DNA from 3 places in the Micromonospora sp. AP08 genome. Region 1 is predicted to be linked to each of the others. Evidence: riboswitches for the same ligand, from Rfam matches in the RefSeq annotation. Region 1 holds a riboswitch; each other region holds the start of a gene.
The links. Region 1 has a riboswitch for cyclic di-AMP ahead of FXF50_RS10025 (C39 family peptidase). Riboswitches for the same ligand answer to the same signal wherever they lie in the genome.
Positions count from the first base shown of each region.

Region 2: it holds a riboswitch for cyclic di-AMP, as region 1 does, so the genes downstream of both, FXF50_RS30095 (transglycosylase family protein) here and FXF50_RS10025 (C39 family peptidase) in region 1, are expected to answer to the same signal.
Region 3: it holds a riboswitch for cyclic di-AMP, as region 1 does, so the genes downstream of both, FXF50_RS26285 (NlpC/P60 family protein) here and FXF50_RS10025 (C39 family peptidase) in region 1, are expected to answer to the same signal.

Region 1 is NZ_VSEZ01000004.1:349,196-352,477, forward strand. It holds gene FXF50_RS10015 (CDP-glycerol glycerophosphotransferase family protein) at 1-449, shown strand, start outside; gene FXF50_RS10020 (alpha/beta fold hydrolase) at 458-1,210, opposite strand; gene FXF50_RS10025 (C39 family peptidase) at 1,316-2,158, opposite strand; cyclic di-AMP (ydaO/yuaA leader) riboswitch at 2,355-2,496, opposite strand; gene FXF50_RS10030 (hypothetical protein) at 2,802-3,282, opposite strand, start outside.
Region 2 is NZ_VSEZ01000001.1:559,163-562,444, reverse strand. It holds gene FXF50_RS02550 (M4 family metallopeptidase) at 1-113, shown strand, start outside; gene FXF50_RS02545 (YbaB/EbfC family nucleoid-associated protein) at 213-671, opposite strand; gene FXF50_RS30095 (transglycosylase family protein) at 839-1,495, opposite strand; cyclic di-AMP (ydaO/yuaA leader) riboswitch at 1,495-1,665, opposite strand; gene FXF50_RS02535 (glycoside hydrolase family 3 protein) at 1,810-3,282, opposite strand, start outside.
Region 3 is NZ_VSEZ01000021.1:48,984-52,265, reverse strand. It holds gene FXF50_RS26290 (N-acetylmuramoyl-L-alanine amidase) at 1-1,539, opposite strand, end outside; cyclic di-AMP (ydaO/yuaA leader) riboswitch at 1,781-1,918, shown strand; gene FXF50_RS26285 (NlpC/P60 family protein) at 1,930-2,967, shown strand; gene dcd (dCTP deaminase) at 3,028-3,282, opposite strand, start outside.

The DNA of each region.
Region 1 (3,282 bases):
TCGCCGCGGACCGGGCGAAGACCGGCCGGGCGCACCTGTGGGGGGCGGCGGCCGGCCGCGACCTGACCCTCACCGAGTGCGTCAACCGCGCCGACGCGCTGGTCTCGGACGTCTCCGGGGTCATCTCGGACTGGCTCTACTCCGGCAAGCCGTACGCGGTCACCGACATGGGGGTCGACGGCGAGCACTTCGTCGAGCGGTTCCCCCTCGCCGGCTCCGGCTACGTGCTGCGGCGGGACATGTCCAACGTGGACGAGGTGCTGACCGCACTGCTGGACACCGACCCGAAGGCGGCGGACCGCTGGGCCACCCGGGTCCGCTACCTGGGCGACTTCCCGGCCGAGTCGTACGCCGAGGTGTTCCTCGACGCCGCCCGCCGGCAGCTCACGGCGGACTGGGCCGCGCCCGCCCCGCGGGACGGCTCGCCGGTCCCCTCCCCCGCCGCCTGAGCCGCCGGTCAGAGGTACGCGTCGAGGAGGGCGAGCACGGCGGCCGGGTCCTCCACGTGCGCGTTGTGGCCCAGCCCCGGCAGCGTGGCGACCGGCACGCCCAGCTCCTTGAGCTGCGCGTCGGTCACCATCGGGTCCTGCTCGCCGCGAGCCAGCAGCACCGGCACGTCGGTGGCGGCGAGCAGCGCGGGCAGCCGGGGCTCCCCCACCGCGAACGCGGCCGGGTCCATGGCCAGCCGCCAGCGGCCGTCCTCCCGGCGCAGCCCCGCCTCCACCACCGGGTGGTCGGGGGCGAACAGCCCGGCCAGCCCGGACACCCGCAGGTAGCGGCGGGCCGCCTCGTCCCGGGTGGCGAACCAGGTCACCGGGCGGGCGGCCAACTCGTGGGCCTTCTCCAGGTCGGCCGGGGACCACACGGCCTTGATGCCGAGCCCGACCACCGCGTCGACCGGCAGGCGCCGGGACCGCGCGGCGAGCGCCAGCGCCACCACCCCGCCGAGCGAGTGCCCGAGCAGCACGAGCCGGTCGTGGGGGCCGAGCCGCTCGGTCACCGGGCCGAGCCCCTCGACCACCCGTCGGGCGAGGGCCTCGAAGGAGTAGCCGGGCAGCGGCGGCGACCAGCCGTGCCCGGCCAGGTCGGGCGCGAGCCAGCGCCCCGCCCAGTGGCGCTCCAGCAGCGGCGCCCAGGGCAGCCACACCTCACCGGTGGCACCCATGCCGTGCAGCAGCAGCAGATGGCGGGTACCCGTCTCGTCGCCCATACGGCGCAGTGTGCCACCGGACGGACACCCGGCGCGAGAGCGGACACGGGCGCGGACGACGTCGGGCACCGGCTCGGTGGAGCCGGTGCCCGACGGGAGGGGTGATCAGGCGGAGTAGCCGCGGGTGGCGGCCCAGTTCGCCAGGTCGATGGTGCTCATCCAGTACGCGGGCAGCGCCGCGTTCGCCGAGTCGGCGATCCGGACGGTGCGGCCGTCGTTCTTGTAGCCGACCACGGCGATGTAGTGGCCGCCCGGGAACGAGTGCCAGCCGCCGTCGGTGTCCGTGGCGTCGCCGGCGATGTTGACCACCACGCCCCGGCCGTCGGTGATCGCCTTGACCACGTCCGCCTGGAGCTGGTCGATCTCGGCCGGGCTCGCCGAGCCGCCGAACATGTGGGTCCGGTACGGGTTGCCCTTGACCATCTGGTTCAGGCCCCGGGTGGTGTCCTCGGCCGAGTTGGTGCCGTTCTCGCCGGCGTTCAGCGGGGCGATCATCGCGTCCTGGGTGGTCTCGACGCCACTCGCGCTGAGCGCGTTGCGCACCGCGGCCGGGCCGCAGTTCCAGTAGGCGGTCTGCGCCTCGTAGGTGTAGTCGAGCACCTTGCTCGACGGGGGCTTCGGCTTGGCCTTCGGGGTGGTGTCCGGGTCGGCGGCGGCCTTGGCGGCCGGCTTCGCGGCCGACGGCGACGCGCTCGGCGAGACCGAGGGCGACGGGACGGCGACCCGGGCCTCGCCCCGGCTGGCGACCTCACCGAGCCGGGAGCCCAGCTCGGCGACCGAGGCGGTGTTCTCCTGGGGGGCCGGGGCGTCGTCGGTGGCGGCGACGGCGGCGCTGGCGCCGCCGGCCAGCACGAGCGCCGCGGCCGAGCCGGCGATGATCCGGTACGGGCGTTCGGTCACGAGGCGGCGCAGCTGACGCTTCAGGTGGTGCTTCACGGTTTCCTCCACGGGGCGTGGCGGCACGCGCCGGCCCGGCACGCGGAGGAACTCACGCGCGCTGCGGGGCGGATGGCCGGGGAACGGGGAGCGCCCGGGGGGCCGGGCGGTCGGGGCGGGTTGCCGGTTTCGGTCGCCCTCAGGCGAGCGCCGGCACCGCGATGCCGTGGAGGCGGGGGGACGAGCGGGGGGTGGGCACGAGGAATGGCACTCCTTCCGTGACCGCCGACCGGGTTAGCTGACGGATTCGGGCGGGAAGTACGCCCTACCGCAGGCCGTGGCCCGCGGATTCACCCCGATGTTGCTGTGGGTCCCCGGTTCGTCAGAGCACGATTAGGCGGGTCGGCGCGGCGTCGCCTCTTGCGATCGAAAACCGCTCCGGACGCGCTGACACTACCGGTGGGTATGCCGGCTGCCAAGCGCTCCCACCTGCGTAAACCTCGTGCACCACTACGGATATCGGAACAGTCGGTCACTCACTTCACTCAATGGGACGAGCAGTTACGGCGGCGCCGCGCGGCCAAAAGCGGACATCCGGTGGCGACCAGCGCGGAATTGCGGGTGTCAATCGCCCGGCCCGGCACCGATGACCGTTTCCGCGGACGGGTGACAGGCCTCACCGAATTCGGATAACGATTCGGTCGAGCTCGCCGGGTCAGCCGGCCCGGGCCGGGCGCCAGCGCGCGCCGGGCACGGCGGCCGGGACCGGAGCCGGCGCCGCCCCGTCCCGACCCCGCACCGTCGCCGGGGCTGCGCCCGGAAGGGCGGGGCGCAGCGCGCCGGCGGCCGCGTACGCCTCCGCGGCCAGGGTCCGGGCCGCCTCGGCGGCCAGCTCGGCGTCCCGCCAGGCCCGCCGCTCCCGCTCGGCGGCCGCCGCCCAGCCGGCCCGGCGGCCCTCCCGTACCGCCCGGGCCAGCACGATCTCCTGCTCGGCCGGGTGCCGGCGCGGGTCCCACCCGTTGCGATGGGCCAGCACGTCGGCGAGCTGCCGGGCGCTCAGGTCGCCCCGCCAGTGCGCGGCCATCGCGGCGTGGTGCAGCCAGCGCTCCCGGGCCGCGTACTCGGCGGGTGTGCGCGGGGTGTGCGGCGCGGGCAGCGCGGCGGTGCCGGCGAAGCGGCGGGCGGCCGCCTCGGCC
Region 2 (3,282 bases), on a different contig from region 1:
TCGACATCTCGTCGCTGGCCGGCACCACCGCCACCATCTCCTTCAGCGGCGTGGAGGACAGCTCCCTGCAGACCTCCTTCGTCGTCGACGACACCGCGGTCACCCTGAGCTGATCGCCATCGAGCGGCCGGTCGTCGTCCTCCCGACGGCCGGCCGCTTCGTCGTTCCCGCGACAGGTCGCCGCCGGCCGGGCTTCACCGGCCGGACGGTGGTCAGGCCGGGCGGGCCGCGCCGGAGCCGGCGCCGTCGCGGCGGATCCGGGCCGCGACGCCCTCCATGGCCCGGCCGAAGCGCTCCATGTCCCGCGCGGACTGCTCCGGCAGGCCGCCGAGCCGCGCGGCCAGGGCGTCCACGTCCGCCTGGGCCGAGGCGCTGACCCGGGCGTCCAGCTCGGTGAGGGCGGCGTTCACGGCCGACACCAGGTGCCCGCAGAGGGCCTCCATGGACTCCCCGGCCAGCGCGGGGTCGACGGTGACGGATTCCAGCCGGCCACCCTGGACGGCGACGGCACGGATCCGGCCGCCGGCCGCGGCGCCCTCGGCCCGGAGCAGCTCGCCGGGCGCGCCGTCGGGGTGCTCGGCGGCCCGGGACCGCATCGCGGAGAGCGCCTGTTGGGTCCTGGTCAGCAGCTCGTCGAGGCTCGCGGCCGCGGAGAACGGGTCGTTGGTCATATCCGCGCTTTCTTCACGTCTTTCCGAGCACCGTGACGATAGCAACCACCTCCGACGCGGACGCCGGTGAGCCCGCCCGCCCCGTCCGACACGAACGCCCGGCCGGGAATCCCGGCCGGGCGTTCGCGGTGCGGTGGACCGGCCCGCGCGGGGCCGTTCCGGTGGGGTCAGCGCAGGCGCAGCTTCTGGCCCGGGAAGATCAGGCCCGGGTTCGCGCCCACCACGTCCCTGTTGCGCTCGTAGAGAGCGTGCCAGCCGCCGGCCACGTTCTTCGCGTCGGCGATCTCGGAGAGGGTGTCTCCGGGCCGGACGAGGTAGCTGCCGGCGCCGCTCGTGCTCGGCTTGGCCCGCCGCTCGCCGCGGACGGTCGGCCGGTCGGCGCGCGACTTCCGCTCCGTGGTGGCCTTCTTGGCGGACTTCGTCGAGCCCGAGTCCTTGCTGGCGTACCTCTTGGTGGAGCCGCCCTTCTTGCCGCAGACCGGCCAGGCGCCGATGCCCTGCCCGTCGAGGACCTTCTCGGCGATGGCGATCTGCTCGCTGCGGCTGGCCAGGTCGGCGCGGCTGGCGTACTTCTGGCCGCCGTAGCCGTTCCAGGTGCTCCGGGTGAACTGGAGCCCGCCGTAGTAGCCGTTGCCGGTGTTGATGTGCCAGTTGCCGCCGGACTCGCACTGGGCGACGGCGTCCCAGTTGACGCCGGCGGCGCTGGCCGGGGCGGCCGGGCCGAGAAGGGCGGCGGCGCCGGTGGCGGCGCCGACGACGAGCGCCCCGACGGCGGTGCGACGCTGCGCGGTCCGGCGGTGACGGGCGACGTATTCACTTGCCATGTGGGTTTCCTCCACGCCGACGAGGTGAGCTGTCGGGTTCGGGCCGAGGAGCCCGGCCGCCGGTGGCGGCTTCACCCCGAGGTGTCGTGCACCGAGGAACGTGGGTCCCCCGCTCCCGCCCGAGGTCCAGGTACCACCGGGCCGGCGGCGGGATTAGGCGTTGCCGGCCCGTGGTGTCCGCGATCGCGAACGGAAACGACGTTAGGAACCTTTTGCGACGAACGCCCACTTCTTGTGAAGTTCTTCACCCGGCCGAGCGAAGGTCGCCCCGTTCGAGTTGCGCACCGTCCGAAGGGGGCTTATCGAGGGGCGGCTCAATAGGTCAGGCCGTATCCCTGCGGGAAGAGCGGGACCTTGCCGTCGCCGGCGTTGATGGGCTGCTGGCTGACCGAGTTCATCCAGGTCATCGGCAGTTTGCCGGTCGGCGCGTACCCGCCGAAGAGGACGTCGGCCACGCCGCCACCCTCGGTGCCGGGCAGCCAGGAGGCCAGCAGCGCGTTCCACCGTGGCAGCTCGGCGGCCACGTCCAGCGGCCGGCCGCTGACCAGCACCACGATCACCGGCACGCCCGAGTTGCGCAGCGTCGTGATGGCACGCAGGTCGTCGCGGTCCAGGCTCATGCTGCCGGTGCGGTCGCCCTGGCCCTCGGCGTACGGGGTCTCGCCGACCACCGCGATCGCCGCCCGGTAGGTCTTGTCGATGCCGGTGCCGCGCTGGTTGTACGTGACCGTCGTGGTCGGACCGGCGGCCGCGCGGATGCCCTGGAGGATGGTGGTGCCCGGGGTGACGGCGCCGGAGGAGCCCTGCCAGGAGATGGTCCACCCGCCGCTCTGGTTGCCGATGTTGTCGGCGTTCTTCCCGGCCACGAAGATCTTGTTGTTGTCCCGGGCCAGCGGGAGCACGCCGCCGTCGTTCTTGAGCAGCACCTGCGACTGCCGCACGGCCTGGCGGGCCAGCGCGCGGTGCGCCGCGCCGCCCACCGTCGGGGTCCAGCTCCGGTCGGTGTACGGCCGCTCGAAGAGGCCCAGCTCGAACTTCTTCGTGAGGATGCGCCGGTTGGCGTCGTCGATCCGGCTCATCGGCACGTGGCCGTTCTGCACCTCGGCCCGCAGCGTGCTGAGGAACGTCTTCCAGGCCGTCGGCACCATCACCATGTCGATGCCGGCGTTGACGGCGGCGCTGACCTCGGCGGCGGTGAACCCGCTGACGCCGTCGATCTGGTCGATGCCGTTCCAGTCGGACACGACGAAGCCGGAGAAGCCCAACTCCCCCTTGAGGACGTCGGTGATCAGGTAGCGGTGGCCGTGCAGCTTCACCCCGTTCCAGCTGCTGTAGGAGATCATCACCGAGCCGACGCCGCGCTGCACCGCGGCCTGGAACGGCGGCAGGTGGACGGCGCGCAGGTCGGCCTCGCTGAGCTGGGTGTCGCCCTGGTCGTCGCCGCCCGTGGTGCCGCCGTCGCCGAGGTAGTGCTTGGCGGTGGCGAGCACCGACGTGGGCCCGCCCAGGGTGGTGCCCTGGAGGCCGGTGACCAGGGTGGACAGGCTCGACGGCAGGTCCGGGGTCTCGCCGAACGACTCGTAGGTGCGGCCCCACCGGTCGTTGCGGGCCACGCAGAGGCAGGGGGCGAAGTTCCAGTCCACACCGGTGCCGGTCATCTCCTCGGCGACGGCCTGGCCGATCTGCTGGACGAGCGCCGGGTCGCGGGTCGCGCCGAGGCCGATGTTGTGCGGGAAGATGGTCGCCCCGTACACGTTGTTGTGGCCGTGCACGGCGTCGACGCCGTA
Region 3 (3,282 bases), on a different contig from region 1:
GCCGTGGTCGGAGACGTACATGGTGTCCGGCGTGCCGTCCGGCCGCAGCCCGAGGTCGTTGACCAGCGGAGCGGTCGCGCTCGGTGCGGTGCGCAGGACCACCGCCGACGAGCCGCGCAGCGGGCACGGCGCGGCCGGCGGCGTGGGCTTCGGCACGCCCGGCGGCTGCTGGTTGCAACCGGTGAAGGCGGGCCGGTTGGCGGCGAAGTCCGGGTCGATCGTGACCAGGCCGGTGTGCGGCGTGCCGGTGGACTGGAACGGGGCCTTCATGAGGTCGAAGTAGTGCGACCAGTCCCAGTACGGGCCCGGGTCCCAGTGCATGCCGCGCACCGTCCCGGCGGTGGTGCCGGGGACGTTGTCGTGGCCGATGATGTGCTGCCGGTCCAGCGGGATCTGGAAGCGCAGGGCCAGGTGACGGACCAGCTTGGCCGAGGCCCGGTACATCGCCTCGGTGTACCAGGTGCCGTGACCCGCGAAGCCCTCGTGCTCCAGGCCGATGGACTTGGCGTTGACGTACCAGTTGCCGGCGTGCCAGCCGACGTCCTTGGCCTTGATGTGCTGGGCGACGTAGCCGTCCACCGAGCGCAGCGTGTAGTGCCAGCCCAGGTAGTCGGCCCGCTTCACCAGGTTCACGCTCGGGCCGAAGTAGCCCTCGGTGTCGTGGATGACGATGTACTCGATCTTCTGCTGGGCCGGCCGGTTCCCGAGGTCGTGGTTGCCGTAGTCCCCCGGGTCCGCGCTGAGCTGCTCGTAGGGGGCGGGGATCCACTCGCAGGCCAGCCGCACCGGGCATTCCAGGCCGTCCGGCCGTTCGGCGCGGCGCAGCCCCAGCTTGTGCAGCCCGGACTGGTCCGGCGTCACCGTGGTGGCGGCCAGGGTCACCCGCTGGCCGTCGTCGGTGGTCCGGGTCGCGCCGAGGCCAAGCTGGTCGTAGACCTCGTCGGCGAAGGCCGCCGCCGCGTCCTCGGTGTCCGCGCCGGAGTAGCGGGCCACCGCGCCGTACCAGGCCGCCGGGTCGGTGCCGGCGCCGACCGGCGCAGCCAGTTCCTTCTGGTACGAGGCGAGCAGCGCCGCCCCGCCCCGGATGTTCGCGGCCGCGTCGGTGCGCAGCGTCTCCTCGGCGAGGCCGGTGAGCGCCGCGGCGGCGTCGAGCGTCTGCAGGGACGCCTGCGGCAGCGCGTCCTCCGCCGGCGCCGACGCGGTGGCCGGGTCGAGGGTGAGCGGACGCGAGTCGTCGCCCCGCGGGTCCTCGTCCTCGTCGACGTGGCCGCTGGCCGGGGTCGAGAGGACGTGCTGGGCGTCGGTGAGGTGCATCGGGCCGTAGCCGCCGCTGGTGCTCGGCTGGCCCGGGTGGGTGTCCCACCGCGATTCCAGGTACGAGACGCCGAGCAGGACGCTCTGCGGCACGCCGTACTCCGCCGCGGCGGCGGCGTACTGCTCCTGGCGGTCGGTGGGGGGTGGGGCGGTGAGCGGTTCCGCGGCCACCGGTCCGGTGGCCACGAGCGCGGTGGCCGCCGCGACGGCGGCTGCCAGCAGCATCCGTCTGCCCGACGGCGGGGGGGAGAGGTGCATCGAACCTCCAGACAGGGATGGGGGTCACTGCGTCCTCACCCTCGCCCCACGCACCCTCCGGGTCAATACCTTTCCGACAAGTAATCTTCGGTGAAAAAAACCTTCGGGTACGGAGTGTCACGGCGACTTGGGTTGCGGATCGGTAACGGTCATCTCTACTCTGGTCAATCGTCGGCCGCCAGTTTCACCGTCCAACCCGGGTGGTGACGGTCCGACACCGCCGAGTCGCCTCCGGGCGAGCCGGGGACCCAGGTACCTGGGGTGAATCCGCAGCCACTGCGGTAGGGCGGCTCCCTTCCCGCCCGAACCCGTCAGCTAACTCGGTAGGCGGGCACGAAGAAGGAGTACGGAAGCCCGGTGGCACACCATGCCCCGCGGCCACCGTCGGGCCGGTCGGTCGACCGGTCGACGGCTGCGCCGCGTTCCCGCTGGTCCCGCTTCACCACCGTCCTCGCCGCCCTGGCCGGCACCGCCGTCGTCCTGACCGGCGGCGCCACGGCGGCCCACGCCGAACCGTCGGTCACCGAGATCGAGCGCCAGATCGACCAGGACTGGAACAAGCTCGAACCGATCATCGAACAGGTCAACGCCACCCGCGAGCAGCTCGCCGCCAAGCGCAAGCAGGCTGCCGCGCTCGCCAAGCAGATCGCCCCGCTCCAGGCCCGGGTGGACGCCGCCCTCGGTCAGGTGGGCGGCCTCGCCGCCGACGCGTACAAGGGCGACAACAATCTCTCCACCGTCAACGCGCTGTTGGGCAGCCGGTCCCCGAGCGAGCTGGTGGACGGCCTCGCACTGCTCGACCGCTTCGCGAACCGCCAGCAGGCGCAGGTGCGGACCGTCGCCGAGCTGCGCGACCAGCTGGCCGCCAAGAAGCAGCCGCTGGACGAGATGATCGGCGAGCTGGCGCGCACCGAGGCGCAGCTCGCGGCGAAGAAGAAGCAGATCGACGCCGAGATCGTCAAGCTGCAGAAGCTCCGGCTCAAGGTCTACGGCAGCGGCGGTGGCGGTCCGCTGCGCCCGGCCCCCTGCCCCGCCGGCTACCCCGGTGGCCCGGCCGGCATCGCGGTCAAGTTCGCCTGCGCCCAGATCGGCAAGATCTACGTCTGGGGCGCCGCCGGCCCCGACCACTACGACTGCTCCGGCCTCACCATGGCGGCCTGGGCCAAGGCCGGCGTCTCGCTGCCGCACAATGCGCGGCAGCAGCACGACGTGACCCGGCGGGTGAGCCGGAGCGAGCTGCGCGCCGGTGACCTCGTCTTCTACTACAGCGACCTGCACCACGTCGGCATGTACGTCGGCGACGGCTGGGTGGTGCACGCCTCCCAGTCGGGCAAGCCGATCACCATGAAGCGCGTCGACGACGGCCAGATCAACAGCTACGGCCGCCCGGGCTGACCGGTCCGCGGGGGCTCCCGTGCCGCGGGGGCCCCTGCGCCGTTCCGCCGTGCCGGCCGGTCAGCGGGTCGGCCAGGTGCGCCAGTTCTGCCACGACCGGCTCGGGGTCGGCCCGCGCTGCCCCTGGTAGCGCGACCCGTAGACCGCCGAGCCGTACGGGTGCTCGGCCGGCGAGGAGAGCCGGAAGATGCACAGCTGGCCGATCTTCATGCCCGGCCAGAGCGTGATCGGCAGGTTGGCCACGTTGGACAGCTCCAGCGTGACGTGGCCGGAGAAGCCCGGGTCGATGAAGCCGGCCGTGGAGTGGGTGAGCAG